DNA from 3 places in the Rhodococcus wratislaviensis genome. Region 1 is predicted to be linked to each of the others. Evidence: riboswitches for the same ligand, from Rfam matches in the RefSeq annotation. Region 1 holds a riboswitch; each other region holds the start of a gene.
The links. Region 1 has a riboswitch for thiamine pyrophosphate ahead of WKC72_RS14960 (TenA family protein). Riboswitches for the same ligand answer to the same signal wherever they lie in the genome.
Positions count from the first base shown of each region.

Region 1 (7,887 bases):
CGATCGTCGCGGGCGCGGCCACGCTGCCGCTGCTGTTGTCGAGCCTGTTCGCGGGCACGTTCGTCGACCTGTTCGGGCGTCGCCGTACGTCGATGATCTCCGACTGCCTGTCCGCCCTGTCGGTGGCGGCCATCCCGGTGATCGCGAACACCACCGGCCTCACCGTCACGGTGATCGCCGTCCTCGCCGCGATCGGCGCGGCGTTCGATCCGGCCGGGATCGCGGCGCGGGAGTCGATGCTGCCCGCCGCCACCAAGTCCGCCGGATGGTCCCTCGACCGGATGAACAGCCTCTACGAGGCCAACTACAACGTGGCGTATCTCGTCGGACCGGGCATCGGCGGCGTCCTCATCGCCACAGTGGGTGCGGTGAACACGTTGTGGGTCACCGCCGTCGGCTTCGTGCTGTCCGTGGTGACCATCGCGTTCCTGCGACTCGAGAACGCAGGCAGACCCGACACGGCCACGCGCCCGACGTCCATCTGGCACGGCACGCTCGAGGGCCTGAAGTTCGTGTGGCACAACCGGCTCCTGCGGACGATCGCTCTCGTGGACATGGCGGTGGTCGCGCTGTACATGCCCGTCGAATCGGTGGTGTTCCCGGTGTACTTCACCGAACTCGACAAGCCCGCGCAACTGGGTTCGGTCCTGATGGCGCTCAGCATCGGCGGCGTGGTGGGCGCCCTCGCGTACGGACCGCTCGCGCCGTTCGTGTCGCGCAGGATGCTGATGGTGGTGGCGGTGACGGTGCTGGGCGCGGCCATGGTCGCGATGGCGTTCCTGCCGCCGCTGTGGGCGATTCTGGCGCTGGCCCTCCTGCAGGGTCTCGTGTTCGGTCCGGTCGGCCCGATCGCCAACTACGCCATGCAGACTCGTAGTCCGGAGCACATGCGCGGACGGGTCACCGGAGTCATGACGTCCACCGCGTACGCCGCGGGCCCGTTGGGCTACCTGCTGGCCGGCCCCCTCCTCGACAAGTGGGGCATCCAGCCGACGTTCTTCGTGCTCGCGATCCCGGTCCTGATCATCGGGCTGGCGTGCTTCGCGCTGCCCGTGCTGAAGGAACTGGACGACAAGGTGCCCGTCAGTTGAAGCCCATGACGTCGTTTCCCCAGGCGATCCGCATCTCGTGGTCGGGATCCTTCACGAGACTGTCCGCGCCGTCGATCAGTAGCGTCGAGCGGTTCTCCTCGTCGTAGGGCGCCCAGTGCTTGGACCCGTCCAGCGCGGCGGGGACACCGTGCCGCGCGAACGCGAGCCACCGGCGCTGGATCCGGCCCGACACCTCGAGCGCCGTCTTCCGGCCGCCGAGCCAGAACGTCGGGTCGATGTTGAGGGTGTCGAAATTGCCGAAGACGTACGGGAGTTCGGTGGCATGCCCCGCTCCGATGCGCGCGGCCTTGAGCATCGGCGTTGCCTGATCGAACCGGTACATCCACGTCGGTGAGTGCCTGCTGTGGGCGTCGGCCACCCACAGCGCGGGCATCCGGAACGCGGCGTCCCGCGACATCGCGAGCGCGCCCTTCGGCTTGCCGCGGTCCGGGTACGCCGACAGGATGTCCGCGAGGCGGGCGGCGGGCAGTTCGGGGTGATCGGCCGCGATCGCCCTCAGCATCTCCTGCACCGAATCCGACGTAACCGGTAGCAGAGGCGATTTCATGAACTTGAAGATCGACGACTCGTCCTTGTTGGAACCGATGATGAGGGGGATGCGGTGCGAGTAGCCCTTCTGGAACGCGGCCACCGGGTAGCGGGGCAGGAAGTCGCGGTCCACTACGGGCGCCATCGCGAGGGTGCCCGGAATCCTGGTCGGCACCTCGTTGACGAGGGTGTCGCTGGCCTCGATGACCGTGCGATACGGAAGGTGCAGCAGCGTGTCGATCTGCGCGGGTTCCACCTCGAGGATGTCGAGGAACTGCTTCGCGACGGTGGCCGCCCGCTCGCTCCCGTAGACCGACGTGGCGGGTGGGCTCTGGGCGATCGCGCGGTGGAACAGTCCCTCCGCGCTCGGACACGTCATCAGCGTGGTGATCGACCCGGCGCCGGACGACTCCCCGAACACCGTCACCTCGTCCGGGTCACCGCCGAACGACGCGATGTTGTCGCGCACCCATTCGAGGGCCGCGACCTGGTCACGCAGCCCGCAGTTGGTCTCGAACACCCGCCCGGCCGTCGAGAACGACGACAGGTCGAGGAAGCCGAGCGCCCCCACCCGGTAGTTGAACGAGACCAGCACGACGTCGCCGAGGGTGGACAGGATGCGCCCGTTGTAGATGCCCTGAGCTGCGGTTCCCAGGCAGTACGCACCGCCGTGGATCCACACCATCACCGGCCGGGGGTTGCCGTCGGGTCTCGGGGCCCAGACGTTGACGGACAGGCAGTCCTCGTCCATCTCGAGTCCCGCGTCGATCGGGACGGCGGTGCCGTGTCCCTGCGGCGCCATCGGGCCGAAGTCGACGCAGTCGCGCACACCGTCCCACGGCGCGGGCGGGACCGGCGCGCGAAACCGCAGATCGCCGATGGGGGCCGCGGCGAACGGGATGCCCTTCCACGCGTAGACGTCACCCTCGGGGTAGCCACGCACCTCGCCGTCCCGGGCACGGACGACGAGCGTGTCGCCGGACTTGTCGACCTCCACGGACGGACCTCCTCACGCAGCTCGTGCCGGGAATCTCTCGTCAAACTACCAACGATGAGCAGGCAGGACCGATCGAACAGATATAGATCAACCGTGCGCTAACATTCCTGCGTGGCCGCATGGACCGATTCCGAGGGCAAGAGCCTCCTCGACTATCCGCGCCCGTCGGTGGCGGTCGACGTCGCCGTCCTCACCGTCGACGGCACGGAATTGAAAGTCCTTGTGGTTCCGCGCCGTACGGGCGAGCTCGCACTCCCCGGCACCTTCCTCCACGAGGGTGAACGACTGCAGGACGCCGCCGAGCGGTGCCTGCGCATCAAGGCCGGCCTGAGTGGCACCGAATTCCATCAGCTGGCGATGCTCGACGATCCCGGCCGCGACGACCGCGGGTGGGTGCTGTCGATGACGCACGGGGCCGCGCTGCCCCGCACGGCGCTCCCCCGCGACACCCTGTTGATCACCGTCGACGACGACCGGGTGACGCAGGAGCTGGCGTTCGACCACGCGGACGTCGTCGCCCTCGCCGTCGCCGACCTGCGAGAGCGGTACGCGCGGTCCGTCGACCCGTCCGGCCTGGCCGGCGACACGTTCACGGTGCTCGAACTCCGCCGGGTCTACGAGGTGGTGTTCGGACGTCCCCTGCCGAAGGACTCGTTCCGGCGGCACATGATGCCTGCCCTCGACAACACCGGCGACATGGCCGTCGTCGGGACCGGCCGGCCCGCGGAGATCTACACGCGCGGCCCTGCACCTCTCCCGCCGAGCGCGGCCGCTTTTCTCGCCGGCTGAGCCCGTCCACCGACCCGGGGCCTTTCCGCCCGCGGCACGGCCGGTGCTAGGGTCGGCTTGTTCTGACACGGGGTGCTCCGCACGGGCGGGGCTGAGAACACACCCGGGAACCTGCTCAGGTAATGCTGACGAAGGGATGTCAACGTTGTGAATAGCTCTGTCCAAGACGCTGCCGGCGCAGGCCAGCACGCCCGATTCACGGACCACTTGTGGGACCGGACCAAGGTGCTGCGCGAGGCGATCGACGAACTCGAGTTCCTGCGCCGCCTCGGCGACGGAACCCTGCCGCTGGACGTGTTCCGCACGTACATCGAGCAGGATTTCCTGTACCTGACCGGGTACGCGAAGGCGCTCTCCCTGGTGGCCGCGCACGCGCCGGGCCCCGTGGAGGCCGGCTTCTGGGCGGGCTCGGCGGCCGAGGCCGCCACGGTCGAGGCGACGCTGCACCAGAATCTGCTGACGAGCGGGCGACTTCCCGCGTCGGACGTGGAGCCGCTGCATTCGCCTGCCTGCCTCGGGTACATCTCCTACCTGACGGCCGTCGCCGCCACCGAGCCGTACGCGGTGGCCGCGGCCGCGGTGCTGCCCTGCTTCTGGATCTACGCCGACGTCGGGCACCGGCTCGCGGCGAGCGCCCGTGAGGTGCTCTCCGCCGACCCGTCGCACCCCTACGCGCAGTGGGTGACCACCTACGACGCGGAGGAATTCCACGCTGCCGTCGCGACGGCCCGCGAACTCGTGGACGCCGCGGCCGAGGCCTCGACCGACGCCCAGCGCGAGGCGATGGCGGAGGCGTTCGTGATCGCCAGCCGCTACGAACTCATGTTCTGGGACACCGCCCTCAACAAGCAGGAATGGCCGGCGTCGTGACACTCTTCTCTCGTACCAAACGCGCCGCCACCGCAGCCGTCGTCCTGGTCTCCGCTCTCTCGCTGCTCACCGGTTGCGCCGGTGACTCGCAGTCCGGCGACACCATCCGGTTCGCACTCGACTGGACACCGAACACCAACCACACCGGTCTGTTCGTCGCCCAGCAGGAAGGGTGGTTCGCGGACGCCGGACTCGACGTGCAGGTGCTGCCCTACAACGACACCTCGCCCGACACCCTGGTCGACGCCGGTAACGCGGAGTTCGGGGTGAGCTTCCAGAGTTCCGCGACGTTCTCGAAGGCCGCGGGCGCACAGACCACGTCGGTGATGGCTCCGCTGCAGCACTGGGCGACGGGCATCGCGGTGAAGGCCGATCGCGCCGACATCACCCGCCCCCGGGATCTGGACGGCAAGATCTACGCAGGCTTCGCGGACCCGGACGGCGAGGAGACGCTGAAGCAGATCATCCGGAACGACGGCGGCAAGGGCGAATTCACCACGGTCACGCTCGGCACCTCGGCCTACGAGGCCGTGTACTCCGGCACCGCCGACTTCACCGTGTCGTTCTTCGGCTGGGAGGGCATCGAGGCCGAGCACCAGGGCACCCCGATGCGCTACTTCCACTACACCGACTACGGCTTCCCGGATGCGTACGCGCTCGTCATCGAGGGCAACGAGCAGTGGATGGCCGACCATCCCGAGCAGGCCCGCAAGTTCGTCCAGGCGCTGCAGCGTGGATACCAGTTCGCCGCCGACCGGCCGGACGAGGCCGCGCAGATACTGATCGACGCCAACCCCGGCGCCTTCACGGACGAGTCCCTCGTGCGGGAGAGCCAGCAGATGCTGTCCTCCGAGTACATGAAGGACGGTTCCGGCAAGGTCGGGACACAGACGGCCGAGCAGTGGGCGGGGTACTCCGGTTTCCTGTTCAAGCACGGCCTGCTCACCGGCCCCGACGGGGCACCGCTGACCACGGAACCCGACTGGTCGACGTATTTCACCAATGAGTACCTCGCTCAGCCCTGACCCCAGTCTCCGTACCACGGCCCCGGGCACGTCCCCGCTGCTGCGGCGGGTGCTGCCCGCGGTCGTGGTCGTGGCACTGCTGGTCGTCGCATGGCAGGTGTACGTGACGGTCAGCGGTATCCGGCCGCAGGTGCTGCCGTCGCCGCTGCGGGTGGTCCAGCAGGGCTGGCGGGCGCGGGACGCCATCTCCGGTCACGCCTCCGCGACACTGCAGGTGACGCTGATCGGGTTCGCTGTGTCCCTGCTCTTCGCGTGGGCCCTCGCGGTGCTCGTGGACTTCTCGCCGTGGCTGCGCCGCGCGTTCGTTCCGCTGTTCGTCGTGTCGCAGACACTGCCGATCATCGCGATCGCGCCGCTGATGATCATCTGGTTCGGATTCGGTCTGCTGCCGAAGATTCTCGTGATCGCCCTCGCCACGTTCTTCCCGATGACGATCGGTCTGATCGAGGGTTTCGCCGCGGCCGACCGGGAGGCGGGCGCGTTGTTGCGCAGCATGGGCGCCTCACGGTGGCAGGAATTCCGCTACGTGCGGCTTCCGTCGGCGATCCCCCGGTTCTTCACCGCCCTGCGCATCGGCATCACGTACGCCGTGGTGGGTGCCGTGTTCGCCGAATACGTCGGGGCCACGTCCGGTCTCGGCATCTACATGGCGACGCAGAAGAACTCCTTCCGCACCGACCTCGTGCTGGCGGCGGTGCTCGTGACCGCCGTGATCAGCGTCAGCCTCTACCTGCTCACCTTCGCGGTCGAGCGCGTCGTCGCCCCGTGGATCAAGAACGAAAGGGCTCGGCATGAGTGACACCGCGCGCGTCGCACTGTCCGGTCTGAGCAAGGGATTCCCGGTCCGCGGCGGCATCCGGCCGGTCCTCGACGACGTCTCGTTCACCGTCGAACCGGGTGAGTTCGTGTCGGTGATCGGCCCCAGCGGGTGTGGGAAGAGCACCGCGTTCTCCATGCTCGCCGGTCTCGACCGACCCGACTCCGGCACCGTCACGATCGGCGGCGAACCGGTGCGTCCCGCGGGGAGTGGCGCGGCGAAGTGCGCGTACATGCCGCAGAAGGACCTGCTGTTCCCGTGGCGCACCGTCCTCGACAACACCACCCTCGGACTCGAGGTGCAGGGTGTGCCCCGGAAGCAGGCGCGGGACAAGGCCCGGGAATTGTTCTCCGTGTTCGGTCTCGGCGGGTTCGAGGACGCCCGCCCGAGCCAGCTGTCCGGCGGGATGCGACAGCGTGCGGCGATGCTGCGGACCGTCGTCCAGGACCGTCCGGTGCTGCTGCTCGACGAGCCGTTCGGCGCCCTGGATTCGTTGACCCGCACCGAGATGCAGACCTGGTTGCAGGACGTGTGGCAGCGCTACCGCTGGACCGTCCTGATGATCACCCACGACATCCGGGAGGCCGTCTACCTGTCGGATCGGGTGGTCGTGCTGTCTGCGCGGCCCGCCACCGTGCGGCGCGAGGTGACGGTGGGCCTGCCGCGTCCCCGCGAATTGTCGATGATGACGTCGCCCGAGTTCGCGGACGTCGAACACGAATTGCTCGGGGTGCTCCACGAGGAGTCGCGGCGGGCACTCGTCGAGCAGGAGTCGGCCCGGCGCTGAAACAGGCGGCGTCTCAGAGCAGTGCCGCCTCGAGTTCACCCAGAGCCGTCTCGAGATAGAAGAGGATGCGCTGCAGGCTCGGCACCGAGCGGCGGCACCCGATGACTCCGAAATCGAGGTTGCCGCCGTTGGTGGTGAGTGTGATGTTGAGCGCCTGCCCGTCCAGCACCACGGACGTCGGGTAGATGCCGTCCAGCCGGGACCCGTTCCAGTACATGGTCTTCCGCGGTCCCGGGACGTTGGAGATGATCACGTTGAACGGTGGCGGTGTGAAGCGGACGAACCCCGGCACCGGTGTCAGCGCGATCGGCGACATGTTGACCGCCGACCACGCCAGCGCCTGCATCGAGGTGAGGCTGCCGAACAGTTCCTTCCCCTGGGACATGGAGGCGGAGATCGCCGTCAGGCGTTCGGCCGGGTCGTCGACGTCCGTCGCCAGGTTGCACAGCGTGACCCCCACCGCGTTGCCGCCGGCGTCGGCCTTCTGCTCGTCGCGCAGCGACACCGGAACCATCGCGATCAGCGGCTCGTCCGGCAGCGCGTTCTGTTCCTCGAGGTACCCCCGCAACGCCCCGGCGCACATGGCCATCACGACGTCGTTGACACTGACCCCGGCCGCCTTCCGCACGGCGTGGACGCGTTCGAGCGGCCACGACTGCGCGGCGAACCGGCGCGCGCCACCGATCGGGACGTTCAGCATGGTGCGGGGCGCCTCGTACGGAAACCTCATGTCGTGCTGCCCCATCGCGGTCCGGGCGATGCGCAGCGACGCAGGCGCGAGACCGGCCACCTCACCGACCGTGCGACGGACCCCGTTCACCACCGACCAGAGGTCGGGGGCGGGGGCGGCACCGTTGGCCGACGCCCTGCGCGGCAGGTTCCACGGTGGCGGCGCGTCGCGCACGTCCGGGTCGGTCGACAGCGTCCGCATCAGCAGCCGCAGCCCGGAGACCCCGTCCATC
Region 1 covers NZ_CP150488.1:3,276,712-3,284,598, reverse strand. The annotation lists gene WKC72_RS14975 (MFS transporter) at 1-1,091, shown strand, start outside; gene WKC72_RS14970 (carboxylesterase/lipase family protein) at 1,084-2,637, opposite strand; gene WKC72_RS14965 (NUDIX domain-containing protein) at 2,749-3,426, shown strand; TPP riboswitch at 3,485-3,580, shown strand; gene WKC72_RS14960 (TenA family protein) at 3,574-4,296, shown strand; gene WKC72_RS14955 (ABC transporter substrate-binding protein) at 4,281-5,321, shown strand; gene WKC72_RS14950 (ABC transporter permease) at 5,299-6,120, shown strand; gene WKC72_RS14945 (ABC transporter ATP-binding protein) at 6,113-6,925, shown strand; gene WKC72_RS14940 (wax ester/triacylglycerol synthase family O-acyltransferase) at 6,939-7,887, opposite strand, start outside.

Region 2 (7,887 bases), 610 kb from region 1:
AGTACATCGGCGCCTACCTGGTGGAACTGGGCGGCGTCGACGTCATCACGTTCACCGGGGGAGTCGGCGAGAACAATGTCGACGTCCGCCGCGACAGCCTGGCCGGGCTGGGGCGCCTCGGCATCGTCGTCGACGACGACCGCAACGGCGCGGATTCCCGGGACGCACGCCGTATCTCGGCGGACGACTCCGACGTGCAGGTGCTGGTCGTGCCCACCAACGAGGAGTTCGCGATCGCCCGTGCGGCGGCGGACCTGATCGGGGCCTGAGCGTTACAGCAGGCTCTTGGGCCGGATGGCGTTGGCGAGATCCACCAGCGTGTACCGGTGAGTGCGCTCGGGGGCGTTGCGGGCCAGGGCCCGCAGGCCGGCCTCGGCGCCCTTGCGGAGGCCCCGTTCGGTGAACGGCACACCGAGGATCTGCTCGAGTTCCGTCGCCGACGTGTGACCGGCACGCATCCAGTCCAGTGCGGTGCCCAGTACGAGCGTACGCATCTGCAGTGCCCGGCTCTCCTCGGGTGCGAGCGCGGCGACGCGGAGTGCAGCCTCCCGGAGGGCTGCTTCGTCGATCCCCTCGATCGGTTTGCAGGACAACAGCATCAGCACACTCGTCATCCGGGCCATGGTGAAGTGCCGGGACGTCGCGGGAACCTGGTCGAGGGCGGCGATGGCACCGGGCAGGTCGCCGCGTTCGGTGAGTTGCCGCGCCAGCCCGAATGCCGCACTCACCATGCTGTGGTCGGTCCGCCACACCGTTCGGTAGTACTTCTCGGCGAACGCCCGCCACTGGTGGGGATCGGAACTTTCCCAGTGCTGCAGAATCAGTTCGGCGGTGGCGGCGAGCGCAAGCTTGGGAGCCGTCTCCCCGGGCATCGCCTTCAGCACGGATTCGAAGCGGGAGAACGCCGTCTCGTACTCGCCGTCGATGAGCGTCGCGAGTCCGGCGTACCAGTCGACGCGCCAGTTCCCGCCCATGTCTCCCTCCACGTCGCGGAGGAGTCCGGTGGCGGTGGCGGCGTCACCGAGATCGAGGTGCGCCTTGATCTCGGCGAGTGTGAGTTCCCGGGAGAACGACACGTCGAGGTCGCCGACGACCCGTTCGATACCGTTCTCGCGCGCGTGCCGAATGGAATCCAGTGTCTGCTGCGGTTCGCTGTGCACCGCGGCGGCCAGGAGCGGGGCGTTGGGATCGGTCGGGTCGATCAGGGGCACCGCCAACGCCTGCGCCACGGACTGCGGATCGAGGTTCTCGTCCCGGTCGACGCCGTCGACGTACACATCGGTCTGCTCGACGGCCTCATCCGTGCCGAACGTCGTTCTCTGCTTGCTGAACACGGTCGACAGTCCGGGATGCTCCTCGCCGGTCTGCTGCGCCAGCACCTCCCGCAGTACCGCCGTGAGCTGACCCGCCATCTCCTCGGCCGACGCGAAACGCCTGCTCGGATCGGGGTCGGTGGCGCGCAACAGGAGTCGGTGGAAGAACTCGTATTCCGCGAGGAGCGGCGCCTGCTCGGGGGACGGGATCCCGTCGAGGTACCGCCCCTTGTCGGACGGCATGTCGAGCGTCAGGACGGCGAGTGTGCGCCCCACCGTGTAGATGTCGGACGCCACGGTCGGGCCGGTCTTGACGATCTCCGGCGCCTGAAACCCGGGCGTGCCGTACAGGTAGCCGTAGTCCTCGATGCCGGCGACGGCCCCGAGGTCGATCAATTTGAGGGCGTCCTCGGTGACCATCACGTTGTCGGGTTTGAGGTCGTTGTACACCAGGCCGGTGGAGTGCAGATACGCCAGTGCGGGAAGGATTTCGAGCACGTAGGCGATGGCCTGCTCGACCGGCATGCGCTCGGGCTTCGCGTGCGTCGACAGGACGTCCCGCAGCGAGTGACCGCCCACGTACTCCATGACGATGTAGCCCATCGGGGTCCCGTCCGACCGGGGATGCTCCACGAAGTTGAAGATCTTGACGATGCTCGGGTGGGCCACCTCGGCGAGGAACTGGCGTTCGGCGACCGCCACGGCCTGAGCCTCGGCGTCGCCGAAGTGCAACAGACCCTTGAGGACCACCCACCGGTCGCTGACATTGCGATCGATGGCCAGATAGATCCAGCCGAGGCCGCCGTGCGCGATGCAGCCCTGCACCTCGTACTGGCCGCCGATCAGCTCGTTCGGGCCGAGCAGCGGCCGGAAGTCGTAGGTGGCTCCGCACTTGGGGCACAGACCGAATTCGGAGCCCTCGGAGGTGGCGCTGGTGCGGCCCACCGGCTTGTTACATTTCCAGCAGAAGCGCTTGCTCTCGGGGACTTTCGGGTCGGTCATCACGGCGGACGCCGGGTCGAGTGTCTTCACGACGGGAACCTCGACGAGACCGCCGCCGAGACGCAGGCGCTGCCCGGACCGGGTGCGCGGTGAGCGCGTCGAGCGGCCGGTGCCGGACGCGCCGGACGGCCGGGACGTCGGCGCCGCCTGGGTGGCCGGACCCTCGTCCGGTTCTTCCCGAACCGCGGCCTGCGTAGCGTCCGCTTCCGGCTCCCGTACGGCGGCCTGGGTGGCGATGTCCGGGTCGGTGGACTCGGGATTCTTCGGATGGTGCGGCATGCGTCCCCTCAGTCCTGGTACACGGCGGACGGCGGGGCGGGGGACGGCCCCAGCATCGACAGCCACTGGTCGTACATCCTGGTCCAGGTACCGTCACGGCGGATGCGTTCGAGCGTGCCGTTGACGAACCGCACCAGGTCCTCGTTCGACTTGGTGATGCCGACGCCGTACGGCTCGGCGCCCATGCTGTCTCCGACGATCTCGAGATACGGGTCCTGGGACGCCAGACCGGCGAGGATCGTGTCGTCGGTGCTCACCGCATCGACCTGCCGCTGTTGCAGGACCACCAGGCAATCCGACCACATGGGGACCGTCAGGATGTCCGCGGTGGGCGCCACCTGCTGCAACCGTGTCAGCGACGTGGTGCCGCGGACGACGCAGACCCGCTTCCCGTCCAGGTCGGCGGCGCTGCGGATCGGGGAGCCCTTCACGACGAGAACCCGTTGCTGCGCCTCGAAGTATTCGGAGGAGAACGCCACCCGTTCCTTTCGGTCGCAGGTGATGGTCATCGTCTTGGCCACGATGTCGACCATCGATTCCTGAAGTGCCTTCTCACGATTCGCCGACGTGAGGATGCGGTACTCGAGTCGGTTCGGGTCGCCGAACAGGTCCCGCGCGATCTCCCGGGCGATGTCGACGTCGAAGCCCTGGACGGTACCGGTGGCCGGGTCGCGGAAACTCATCAGATTGCTGCCCGTGTCGAGGCCGACGACGAGACGGCCCCGTGCGCGGATGGCGTCGACGGTCGGCATCGGCGGCGCGGCGTCGGTGTCGGGGAACGGGCGAAGGCTCGCGGTGGGATCGCCGCAGTCCTTCTCGGGAGTCGGGGGCGCAGCGCTGGTTTCGGGCGCCGGCATCGCGGCCGCGGGAAGCGGGGGCTCGGTGTACGACACGCTCGGCGATCCGACGTGCTCCGGACTCGACTCGGCGCACCCGCCGATCAGCAACGTGGCCGCCACCAGCACCAGCGCGATCCGGCGCCGCCTCACTGGTACTCCCGCAATCGAGGCCACAACCCGATGATAATTCCGCCGAACGCGATCAGCGTCAGGACGAGGGCACCGGAACCGAGCGCGGTCAGCACCCGGGCCGCGGATTCGACATTCGACCGCAGCCGGTCGCGTGCGGTGCCGATTCCGTCGGTGAGCGCGTCGTCGACGGCGGTGAACTGAGCCGCGGAATCCGACGGTCCCGGTCCGATGGCGACCATTGCCGCCGAGACGAAGTCGCCCTTGGCGAGGATCTCGTTCATGCGGTCGTGTGCCGAGGACCAGCGCGTCCACGCCTCCTGCGCCCGTGCCACCTCGTCGTGGCCGACGGCGCGGTCGCCGTCGTGGGGGTAGCTCGACAGCAGTGTGTCGAGCTGACCGGACTTGTCTTCGAAGACGGCGTCGTAGTCACCGTTCGAGTCACGGCGGACCAGTTTGAGGGTCTCCTCGGTGCGCGCCTGCTGGGCCAGGATGCGGGCGGCGGTCAACTCGTGCATCGGGCGGGCGCCCTCGGTCAGTGCCCGCTTGGTGTCGAGGGAGGAGACCAACCCGGCGACCAGCATCCACACCAGGAGGATCGCCGTGCACGACGACGCCACGATCAACCCGAGGTTGAACGTGCGCCGACTGAGCCTCGCGATGACGATCTGGGCGACGAGCAGCGCGACGAGGGCCACGAGGATCAGGATCAGCGCCAGCCAGGGCGGACGGGAGTAGTCCCGTTGGGTGTCCGCGACGTCGGCTTCCTGCTGGGCGTGCAACTGCTGCGCCATCGGCAGCATGCTCGTCTGCATCAGCGTGGACGCCTCGCTGAGGTAGGCCGCGCCGACGGGATGACCGGTGCGGTTGTTGGCGCGCGCGGTCTCGACGAGACCGGAGTAGACGCTGAGGTCGGTGGACATGGAGGCGAGCAGGCGCCGGCTGTCCACGTCGCTCGCCGCGAGCCCGCCGGACGCGTACACGAGGTCGCCGGAGGCCGTGCCGATCGCCTGCGTGTACGTGTCCCGGAGTTCGGGAGGTTCGAGACCGCCGGAGATGAACGCCGTCGTGGCCGCGGCATCCGCCACCGACAGGGCGCTGTACAGGTTCTGCGCCGAGAACGACAGCGGTTCCGTCTCGGCGAGGACAGTGTCGAGGGTGGCCTCCCTGCTGTTCACCGTCGAGGCGGCCAGGAGGCCGGCGGTCAGGGTGAGCAGGACCAGGAGGGCGCCGAGGGCGGTGAGCTTGGCGGGAGTCGACACCAGGAACGCGCGCAGTTCCTTGCGGCGTGCCACCGCGGGGTCGACGTCGTCGTCCGCGGCGGCGGACAATGCGCGGCTGCCCCGGGGTTCGATCGACGGTGCCTCCCGCAGAACCACCTCGCACCCCTCCTGTGTCATGGCCGCACTTTGTGGGGAGCATATAAGCAGCGGTCGGTTCACGACTGCCGACGGGCAGTTCCGGAAGAAACCGTTAGTGTGAGGGAACTGCAGGGAGACCCATCAGGTCGGACAGGGGTAGTCGATGCGTGGTGACGGTGACGGCTGGGCAACCGGGCCGGACGGCAGTCGTCATTGGGGCAAGCACGGTGCGGCCGGGTTGTTGCTGCGTGCGCCGCTCCCGGACGAGACGCCGGCCGTGCTTCTGCAGCACCGTGCGGCCTGGAGTCACCAGGGCGGCACCTGGGCGTTGCCCGGCGGTGCCCGGGACAGCCACGAGACCACCACCCACGCCGCGGTACGCGAGGCGCACGAGGAAGCCGGCATCGAGAGTGCAGCGATCCGTGTCCGCACCGAGGTCGTCACGATGAAGGCCGCGAGCGGCTGGAGTTACACCACCGTGATCGCCGACGCCGAACGCCCGCTACCCACCGTCGCGAACGGCGAGAGCACCGAACTGCGGTGGGTGCGGGAAACCGACGTCGCCGGGCTCCCGCTGCACCCGGGATTCGAAGCGGGGTGGCCGCAACTGCGCACCACCGAGGTGCGATTGCTGCTCGACCGGCACGACGTGCTGGGCGAACGCGGCGCGCTGGCGCAGTTGTCGAAGGCTCTGCCCCGCACGGTGCACCTGCCGGACGGCACGTACGGGTGGCTGCCGCGCGTCGAGGTGCTCGAGGCCCCGGACGCAGTCGGTCGCCTCGCCGAACCGGCCGGCCACGGCACCACGCTGGGAACGATGACGGCGGTCGTCACCACCGACCCCGACCTGATCGAACAGTTGCCGACCACCGTCGTGGTCCTGCCGCCCGCCACGGTGCTGAACTGGCTGGATCAGCCGTAACTACGCGTTCTGCTGCAACAGGGCGGACAGCGAGCGCGCGGCGGCCTGCGGGTCGCGGGCCTCGGTGATGGCCCGCACGACGACGATGCGGGAGGCTCCCGCGGCGAGGATCTCCGGAACCCGGGCCTCGTCGATGCCCCCGATCGCGAACCACGGGCGGTTCGGCTCGGAGTCGGCGGTCGATCGCACCAGATCGATGCCCGACGCGGTCCGCCCGGGCTTGGTGGGGGTGGCCCACACCGGTCCGGTGCAGAAGTAGTCGACGCCGTCCTCGATCGCCGCGAGGCTGGCCTGCGCGCGGCTGTGGGTGGAGCGGCCGATCAGGACGTCGGAACCCACTACAGTCCGTGCGTACGGGACGGGCAGGTCGCCCTGGCCGAGGTGCAGCACGTCGGCCCCGGCCGCCAGCGCCATGTCGGCGCGGTCGTTGACCGCGAGCAGCGCTCCGTGACGCCTGGCCGCGGCCGCGAGCACCGACAGCGCCGCGAGTTCGTCCCGGGCGTCCATCGTGCCGAACTTCTTCTCTCCGGCCGAGCCCTTGTCGCGGAGCTGGATGATGTCGACGCCGCCGGACAGCGCGGCCTCGGCGAACTGCGCCAGGTCGCCCTTCTCGCGCCGAGCATCGGTGCACAGATACAAACGTGCTGTTCCGAGGCGGCGCCGACGGTCCGTGAGGTTGCTGTGATGCGAGGTGGTCACGGCATGACGGTAGCCTCTACGGTGAAAGTGCAACACGGGAGTCCCGGGGAACGTGGGGCTGAGAGGGGCTCACGCCGAGCCCGACCGTCATACCTGACCCGGATCATGCCGGCGCAGGAAGTGAGGTGGAGTTCAATGGCGAGATCGGTATCCGTCGTCGGAGGCGGAGTGATCGGCCTGTCCATTGCGTGGCGAGCAGCCCGCAACGGCTGGTCGGTGAAGCTGTACGACCCGTCGATCGGTTCGGGGGCGTCCTGGGTGGCGGGCGGCATGCTCGCCCCGTTGTCCGAGGGCTGGCCCGGCGAGGAGAGCGTCCTCGAACTGGGGAGCGCGTCGCTCGACCGGTGGCCCGAATTCGGGAAGGAACTCGAGGCCGGAGCCGGCGTCGAGCTGTTCACGTCGGAGAGTTCGCTCACCGTCGCGCTGGACGGCGCCGACGCGGAGGACCTGCGGACCATCGCCGAATGGGTGGGTGCCCAGGGGCGGGAACTGCAGATCCTGAACCGTGCCGAAGTGCGCGCCCTCGAGCCGATGCTGGGGCGTGGAGTCCGATTGGGACTCTTGGCCGTCGAAGAACTGGCCGTGGACAACAGGCTGCTGTTGCAGGCGTTGCAGCGGTGCGCCGTCGACGCCGGAGTGGAGCTGATCGGGGAGGCCGTGCACAGCCTCGACCGGCTCGACACGGACCAGATCGTCGTCACCGCGGGCATCGCGTCCCCGGCCCTGTGGCCCGGGCTTCCGGTGCGCCCGGTGAAGGGCGAGATTCTGCGGTTGCGCTCGCGTCCGGGGGTGACTCCCGCACCGGGCCGCACCATCCGCGGCAGTGTGCACGGCAGGCCCGCCTACCTGGTTCCGCGAGCCGACGGCATCGTCGTCGGTGCCACCCAGTACGAGTCGGGCAACGACACGCAGGTCACGGTGGCCGGTGTGCGGGACCTGATCGCGGACGCCGAGGCGCTGATGCCCGCCATCGGCGAGTACGAACTGCGGGAGACCTCGGCGGGTCTGCGTCCGATGACGCCGGACAACCTGCCGCTGATCGGCCGGGTGTCCGATCGGGTCGTGGTGGCGACGGGACACGGCCGTAACGGCATCCTGCTCACCCCGGTGACCGCCGACGCGACGGTGGCATTGTTGGAGGGCTCGGCACTGGTCGAGGCGAAAGCCGCCGACCCCGAACGTTTCGAGAAAGTAGCGAGGTAGAGATGAGTGAGCAGCAAGTAGTGGTGCCGATCGGCATCAGCGTCAACGGTGAGGACCACGAGTTCACGGAACCGTTGACCGTCGCCGGGCTGCTGGAGGTGCTGAACCTGCCCACCAAGGGCATCGCGGTGGCCGTGAAC
Region 2 covers NZ_CP150488.1:2,663,060-2,670,946, forward strand. The annotation lists gene WKC72_RS11970 (acetate kinase) at 1-269, shown strand, start outside; gene WKC72_RS11975 (tetratricopeptide repeat protein) at 273-2,594, opposite strand; gene WKC72_RS11980 (glutamate ABC transporter substrate-binding protein) at 2,603-3,583, opposite strand; gene WKC72_RS11985 (hypothetical protein) at 3,580-4,962, opposite strand; gene WKC72_RS11990 (NUDIX domain-containing protein) at 5,087-5,845, shown strand; gene thiE (thiamine phosphate synthase) at 5,846-6,544, opposite strand; TPP riboswitch at 6,569-6,683, shown strand; gene thiO (glycine oxidase ThiO) at 6,680-7,747, shown strand; gene thiS (sulfur carrier protein ThiS) at 7,750-7,887, shown strand, end outside.
Region 2: it holds a riboswitch for thiamine pyrophosphate, as region 1 does, so the genes downstream of both, thiO (glycine oxidase ThiO) here and WKC72_RS14960 (TenA family protein) in region 1, are expected to answer to the same signal.

Region 3 (7,887 bases), 3.9 Mb from region 1:
CCCGGCGAGCAGGTCGAGGTAGCGCTGGGAGTTCAGGGCGGCAAGTGCCGCGGGCCGGGCCGTCGCGGCACGCCCCGAGAAGTATTCGTCGAGGCGCGCCCGCACGACCTCGCGGTCGGGTACTTCCTCGGCGCCGCCCAGCCGATCGACGAGCCGGCTCCACTGCACCTCGGTGTCCCGCGCCGAGCTGAGGGCCTGACCGACCCAGCGGAGTTCGACGATCAACTCGTCGACGGTTTCCTGATCGCGCAGGCTGGGCCCGTACACCTGGAGGACACTCCGAATGCGCCGGGCCGAGACCCGGAGGTCGTGGACGGACTCCTCGAGGTCGCGCCGCACGCCGAGGTCGGCCGCCACGAGAGAATCCTTCTGCGCCGCCAGATACTCCAGCAGCAGCGTCCGCGGAGCGGAGCCCTTCTTTCTGCGCGCGGGGCGCGGGGTGCCGGTCACCGCGTCGCCGAGCGCCCGCCGCAGCTTCGACGGCGCGTCCGACCGGGTGATTCCAGCATCAGTCAGCCGGGAGTCGATGGCGTCGAACAGGTTTCGGTCGCCGGCCGCGAGTTCGACCTCGATCTCGCGCCACACCCGCTCCTCGGATCCGGTCCCCGTCTCGGGGACGGCAGCGATCACGACGTCCGAGACGACCTCGGCGAGCGTCGTTCCCGCCGCGTCCACGAGCCGCTGCCGCTCGCGGTCGGTGCTGATGAGCGCGACCGGGTTCAGTGCGGCGCCGCGGGTGACGGCCGTGAGCAGTTCCGTGAATTCCCGGGGCACCTCCGTCTCGGGGTGCTCGGCGTCCGGTGCCAGCTGCAGCTCGGTCCGCTCATCCGCGCCTGCCGGGATCTTCAGGTGCCAGCCGGCATCGTCGCCGCCTTCCCGGCGGCGGAGGGTGATTCCGGCGCGGAGTAGCAGGAGTTCGCCGGTGTCGTAATACAGGGCGGACAGCTGGACGGTGTCGCGTCGCGGTTCACCATCGACACCCGGAAGTCCCGAGAGTGCCGGGAGTTGCTGATCGGATGACGCTTCGTACTTGCGTTCCACTTCGGAGACGGACGTCGCGGTACTCATGTCACCATCTTTCCGCCTGCCCGGGTGGAGGGAAAGAATGCGAGGTCAGCTCGGCCAGTCGAGGCTCCGGACACTCGCGAAGCGTCGCGTGACGCCGGAATAGGGGTCGACGAACTCGACGGACCGGGCCAGCAGCCGAAGCGGCGTCGAATAGTCGTCGGCGGCAACGTCGTAGAAGTCGGGATAGAAGTTGTCGCCGTGGATCGGGATGCCGAGCGAACTCATGTGCAACCGCAACTGGTGCGTCTTGCCGGTGTGCGGCAGCAGTCGGTACCGGGCCGCGTCGCCGTGGACCTCGAGGAGTTCGATGCGGCTCTCGCTGTTGGCGGGACCGTCCACCTCGTAGGCCTTCAGGACGCCCCGCTCCTTGACGATTCGACTGCGGACGGTGACGGGGAGCGGAAGGTCGGGGTCGTGACGGGCGACCGCCTCGTACTCCTTGACCACCCGGCGCTGATCGAACAGCGACTGGTAGTCGCGCCGGACCTCCCGACGCACCGTGAAGATCAGCACCCCGGCGGTCAACCGGTCGAGCCGGTGCGCGGGTGTCAGTTCCGGGAGGTCGAGGTCTCGGCGCAACCGGACCAGCGCCGACTCGGCGATGTACGCGCCGCGCGGGGTGCTGGCCAGGAAGTGGGGTTTGTCCACGACGAGGAGGTCCTCGTCGCGGTGGAGGATCTCGATCTCGAACGGCACCCGCTTCTCGACCGGCGGATCCCGGTACAGGTACACGAATCTGCGGGGTGCGAACGGGGTGGCCTCGGTGATCGGCTGCCCGCGCTCGTCGACGACTTCCGAAGTGGCCACCTTCTCGCGAAGGCGGGTCTCGTCGTGCGGAAAACGTGCGACGAGGTACTCGAGCACGGTGGGCCACGAGCCGTCGTCCGGCATCCTCAGCCGCGTCGGGTTGAGGCCGTCACGGACGGGAAGTGGGGCGTCGGGCACCCCGTCACGGTAGTCGACAGGCTGCGGAAATCCGCCGTTGACCGCGAGGGGACTCATGGTTACTATCCGGTAAGTTTGTGACGCGGACCACCCTGACTGGTCGCTGAGGCGCGTCATCGGAGGATTTCACGGGGGTTCGTAGTGATCGTGCGTCGATGGGCGTTTCGACCGGGTGCGGTGGCAGTCGCTCTGGCGGTGGGGGTGGGGCTCGCGGTGGTGCCCACGGTGACGGCGTCGGCGGATCCGACGGGCGGGGCGGCCGGGGCGGCGTGGAACGCCGCGGTCGACGCGCCGCCCGAGTACCCGGTGATCGCGATCGACTGGGACGTCCCGATCACCATGAGTGACGGAACGGTGCTGAAGGCCAACGTCTATCGCCCCGCGGACGCCTCCGGCACACCGATCGACACCAAGATGCCGTCGGTCCTCAATGTCACGCCGTACACGAAGCTGGTCGGCAATCTCGTCGATTCCGTGTTCGCGGCGCCCGGGCTCGAGGACACCGTCGTCGACCTGGTGAACTCCTTCGACCTCGCCGGAACCCCGTTCGACGGCGTCGGTGAAGCGGCGAAGGTGCTCACCGGCGGCGGAATGCGCGTGTTCGGCATCAACCGCGACCTCGTCCGGAACGGATACACCCAGGTGGTGGTCGATGCGCGGGGCACCGGCTTCTCGCAGGGTGAATGGCAGGCGCTCGGTCCGCTCGAGCAGCAGGACTCCGTCGAGATCATCGACTGGATGAGCAAGCAGGGATGGTCGGACGGCAAGGTCGGCATGGCGGGGGTGTCCTACTCGGGGATCAATTCGTTGCAGGCCGCGGGGCATCAGCCGCCGGCGCTGAAGGCGATCTTCCCGACCGAACCGGGCAACGATCTGCTCCGCGACATCGTCGGAACGGGCGGCGGTCTCGGCGTGGGCTTCATGCCGCTGTGGCTGTCGCTGGTCAACGGTCTCAAGTTCGTTCCCGACGTCCAGGCTCTCGCGCAGGGCCGCTTCGATCAGCAGTGGCTGCAGGATCGGTTGCGGGATCCGCTGACGCTGTTCCCCGCACTCATCGAGGCCATGACCGCGCCGGACATCAACGGTCTCGACCCCGGCACGCTGCGGGTGGCGCAGGACGGCGAGTTCTACGAGGAGCGGAAGGCGCAGGCCGCGAACATTCAGGTGCCGACGATGCTCTACGGCGCGTGGCACGACATCTTCGCGAACAGCGAGCCGCGCGTCTACAACGACATCCCGCTGCCTGCCGGTGAGAAGCAGCTGATCATGAGCGACGCCTACCACATCTCGTTCGGCGGCGGCTTCGGTGAGCAGGGTGCGCCACCGCGACTCGACGTCCTCGAACGCGCCTGGTTCGACAAGTGGCTGAAGGGCATCGACAACGGCATCGACGAGTACGGCCCGGTCACGCTGTATCAGCAGGGCAACGGCTGGACCACCACCGATCAGTTCCCGCGGGCCGGTGTCGACTACCAGCGGATGTACCTGTCGGGCGCCCCCAGCGGCACCGCCGGGCACGCCGCCCACGACGGCAGCCTGGTGTCGGCGAAACCCGGCGACGCGGCACAGCTCACCGTCGCACCCGGACTTCGCGGGCTCTGTTCCCGCGACGGTGCACAGGGCACCGCAGGCGCTGCCGTCGTCTTCGGGTCGGTGTGCAGCAAGGACTCCCGGTTCAACGAGGCCGAGGGCCTGACGTTCACCAGTGCGCCCGTCGCTCAGCCGACCGAGCTGTCGGGCCCGGTCAATCTGCACCTCGAAACCGTGCTGGACGCCCCGGACGGATTCTGGGCGGTGACGCTGAACGACGTCGCACCGGACGGAACGTCGACTCCGCTCACCAACGGCGCTCTCACCGCTTCCATGCGGGCCGTGGACGATTCGAAGAGCACCAGGTCGGCGAACGGTGACTACACCGAACCGCACCACTATCTGACGGTGGAGGCCCGTCAGCCGCTGGTTCCGGGTGAAGTGACGCCGGTGGACATCAACTTCGTTCCCACCGACGCGGTCCTCGAACCGGGGCACCGGCTGCGCGTCGACGTGTACGCCGGCAGCGTCCCCCGGTATCTGCCGCTCGGACCGATACTGGCCGACAGTCAACTGAAGCCGCAGCACGTCGCGTTGTCCCCGGATCGGCCGAGTTTTCTGAATCTTCCGCTGGTCGGAGCGCAGGCGTGGTGACGGGTTCACGACACGTCCCGAGATCCGTAGGGTTGACGTCATGACCAAGTGGACAGCTTCGGACATCGTCGATCAGAGCGGCCGCACGTTCGTCGTGACGGGCGCCAACAGCGGTCTGGGGGAGGTGGCCGCGCGGGCTCTGGGCAAGGCGGGGGCGCACGTCGTACTGGCTTGCCGCAATACCCACAAGGGAGAGGTCGTCGCACGGTCGATCGGTGACAACGCCGAGGTGCGCCGCCTCGATCTGTCCGACCTCGCCTCGGTGCGCGAGTTCGCGGCCGGCGTCGATTCCGTCGACGTGCTCGTGAACAACGCCGGCGTGATGGCGGTTCCGCAGCGCAAGACCGCCGATGGATTCGAAATGCAGATCGGCACAAATCATCTCGGGCACTTCGCGTTGACCGGCCTGCTGCTCGACAAGATCACCGATCGGGTCGCCACGATGTCGAGTGCCGCACATCAGGCGGGAACGATTCACCTCGACGACCTCAATTGGGAACGCCGCAAGTACAACCGGTGGAGCGCGTACGGGCAGTCGAAACTCGCGAATCTGCTGTTCACATACGAATTGCAGCGCAGGCTGTCCGCGGCGGGGTCACCCGTCAAAGCCGTGGCCGCGCACCCCGGTTACGCGTCGACCAATCTGCAGGCCCACACCGAGTCGGTGCAGGACAAGCTGATGGCCGTCGGCAACCGGATCTTCGCGCAGTCGGCGGACATGGGGGCGCTGCCGATGCTGTACGCGGCCACCGCTCCCGACGTGATCGGCGGCAGCTACATCGGGCCGGACGGCCTGTTCGAGCAGCGTGGCCACCCGAAAGTGGTGGGCTCCAACAAGAAGTCGCGGGACGAGCACACCGCGCGGGCGCTGTGGTCCCTGTCGGAGGACCTGACGGGCGTCGAGTTCAAGTTCGGGTGACCCGACGCCCGTCAGGATTTCTCAGTCTTCGGTGACCTCGAGGGTGACGTCGATGTTGCCGCGGGTGGCGTTGGAGTAGGGGCACACCTGGTGTGCCTTCTCGGTCAGTTCGAGCGCCTCGGCGCGGGGCAGGTGGGGGAGGGAGACCTCGAGGGTGACGGCGAGACCGAATCCGCCGCCGTCCGTCGGGCCGATGCCGACGCGGGCGCCGACGGCCGAGTCGGCGACGTTCGCCTTTGCCTGACGGCCGACCAGCTGGAGTGCGGAGTGGAAGCATGCCGCGTATCCGGCGGCGAACAGCTGCTCGGGGTTGGTGCCGTCGCCGGACCCACCCATCTCCGTGGGGATCGCGAGGTTCAGGTCGAGCCGGCCGTCGGATGTGCGGGCGTGGCCGTTGCGTCCTTCTCCGGTGGCGAGGGCTTCGGCTGTGTAGACGATCTTCATGGTTACTTCTCTCCTGTAGGGGTGTTGACGCTGTGGAGCGATTCGGTGAGCCGCGACAGGGTGTTTCGGAGGGCGACGAGTTCGTCGATGTCCATTCCCGTCGACTGGGCGAGTTCCGCGGGGATGGCCTCCGCGGCGGCGCGGAGGCCCGCACCCTTCTCGGTGAGGTGGATCCCGACGCGGCGCTCGTCGGCGGACGAGCGCCTGCGTTCGACCAGGCCCAGGGTTTCGAGCCGCTTGAGCAGTGGCGACAGCGTGCCGGTGTCGAGGTCGAGGGCGTCGCAGATCTCACGTACTCCGCGACCGTCCTGTTCCCAGAGAACCAGCAGCACGAGGTACTGCGGGTAGGTCACTCCCAGCGAGTCGAGCATCGACCGGTATCTCGCCGTCATCGCCCGGGAAGCCGAGTACAGCGCGAAGCACACCTGGCGGTCGAGGGCGAGGTTGTCGGTCACCACCGAATAGTTGCACACAACTAGGTTGTGCACAACCAAGAATCAAAAACGGTGATTGCGCTTACACTGTTGGCCAGTGACACGGGGTGCTGCCCGGCGACGAGCCGGACGGCTGAGAACACACCCGTCGAACCTGAACTGGGTAATGCCGGCGAAGGGATGTCGCGGAGACGGCCGTATGCGCTCATCCGATATCTCGTCGCCGACCGAACGGAAGGTGACAGCATGCAGCTCGACAAGCAGATCGTCCTGGTGACCGGCGGTGGACGGGGCCTCGGCGCCGCCATCGTGCGGTCGTTCGCGGCGCAGGACGCGCGGGTGATCGTGAACTACCGGAGCAGCCGGGAGGCGGCCGAGGAACTCGCGGCCTCCCTGGGCGCGGACCGTGCGGTCGCGCTCCGGGGCGACGTCACCGATGCCGGACAGGTGGCGGCGCTGTTCTCCGCGGCGGAGGAGCACTTCGGCTCCCCGGTGACCACGGTGATCAACAACGCGCTCGCCGACTTCTCCTTCAACGGCGACGCCCGCGACAAGGCGGACGTCATCACGTGGGATGCCTTCGACGCGCAGCTGCGTGGCAGCGTGAAGGCGACACTGCACACGACGCAGGCCGCGCTGCCGGGCATGCGTTCGCTCGGGTTCGGCCGGATCGTGAACATCGGCACCAACCTGTTCCAGAACCCGGTCGTCCCGTACCACGACTACACGGCAGCCAAGGCGGCGGCGCTGTCGCTGACCCGCACGCTCGCCTCCGACCTCGGTCCCGACGGCATCACCGTCAACATGGTCTCGGGCGGGCTGCTCCGCACCACCGACGCGAGCGCTGCCACTCCCGACGAGGTGTTCGACCTCATCGCGGCGAGCACCCCGCTGCAGCGGGTCACCACCCCCGACGAGTTCGCCGACGCGGTGCTGTTCTTCGCGTCCCCGTGGTCGCGTGCGGTGACCGGCCAGAACCTCGTCGTCGACGGCGGACTGGTCAAGGACTGACATGAGCGACGCCCGGCAACTGCACTTCAACGCGTTCCTCTACAGCTGCGGGCACCACGGCGCCGCGTGGCGGCACCCGTCGTCCCAGGTCGAGCGACTCTGCGACATCACCTACTACGAGGAGTTGGCGCAGACCGCGGAGCGGGGCTGCCTCGATGCGGTGTTCTTCGCGGACGGGCATTCGGTGCGCGACCCCGCGTCCGGAGGCATGTGGTTCCTCGAACCGCTCACCGCGCTGTCCGCGATGGCGCGGGCGACGGAGCGGGTCGGACTGGTGACGACGGTGTCCACCACGTTCTACACACCGTTCCACGCCGCCCGGATGCTGGCGTCGCTCGACCACATCAGCGGCGGCCGCGTCGGCTGGAACGTGGTGACGTCCATGTTCGACGCGGAGGCGCGCAATCACGGACTCGAGGAGATGCCTCCCCACGACGAGCGCTATTCGCGCGCCGCGGAATTCGTCGATGTGGCACTCGCTCTGTGGGATTCGTGGGAGCCCGATGCGCTCGTGCTCGACCGGGAGGGCATCTTCGCGGACCCGGCCAAGGTGAAGCCGGTCGAGCATCGGGGAAAGCACTTCCTCGTGGACGGTCCGCTGAACGTGCCGCACTCACCGCAGGGTCGTCCCGTGCTGTTCCAGGCGGGCGCGTCCGATCAGGGCCGCGACCTGGCCGCCCGGTGCGCCGAGGGCATCTACGCCGTCGCCTACGACCTCTCGGCCGCACAGAGCTACTACACCGACGTGAAGCGGCGCATCCGCACGGCCGGCCGCGACGCCGACGCGGTGGTCGTGATGCCCGGTCTCGTGACCTATGTCGGCTCGACCAGCGGGGAGGCCCGGCGGAAGAAGGCGGAACTCGACGCGCTCCTGCCCGTCGA
Region 3 covers NZ_CP150488.1:7,890,168-7,898,054, reverse strand. The annotation lists gene WKC72_RS36085 (CHAD domain-containing protein) at 1-1,068, opposite strand, end outside; gene WKC72_RS36080 (pseudouridine synthase) at 1,114-2,070, opposite strand; gene WKC72_RS36075 (CocE/NonD family hydrolase) at 2,155-4,197, shown strand; gene WKC72_RS36070 (oxidoreductase) at 4,238-5,116, shown strand; gene WKC72_RS36065 (organic hydroperoxide resistance protein) at 5,138-5,560, opposite strand; gene WKC72_RS36060 (MarR family winged helix-turn-helix transcriptional regulator) at 5,563-6,015, opposite strand; TPP riboswitch at 6,088-6,192, shown strand; gene WKC72_RS36055 (3-oxoacyl-ACP reductase) at 6,241-7,005, shown strand; gene WKC72_RS36050 (LLM class flavin-dependent oxidoreductase) at 7,007-7,887, shown strand, end outside.
Region 3: it holds a riboswitch for thiamine pyrophosphate, as region 1 does, so the genes downstream of both, WKC72_RS36055 (3-oxoacyl-ACP reductase) here and WKC72_RS14960 (TenA family protein) in region 1, are expected to answer to the same signal.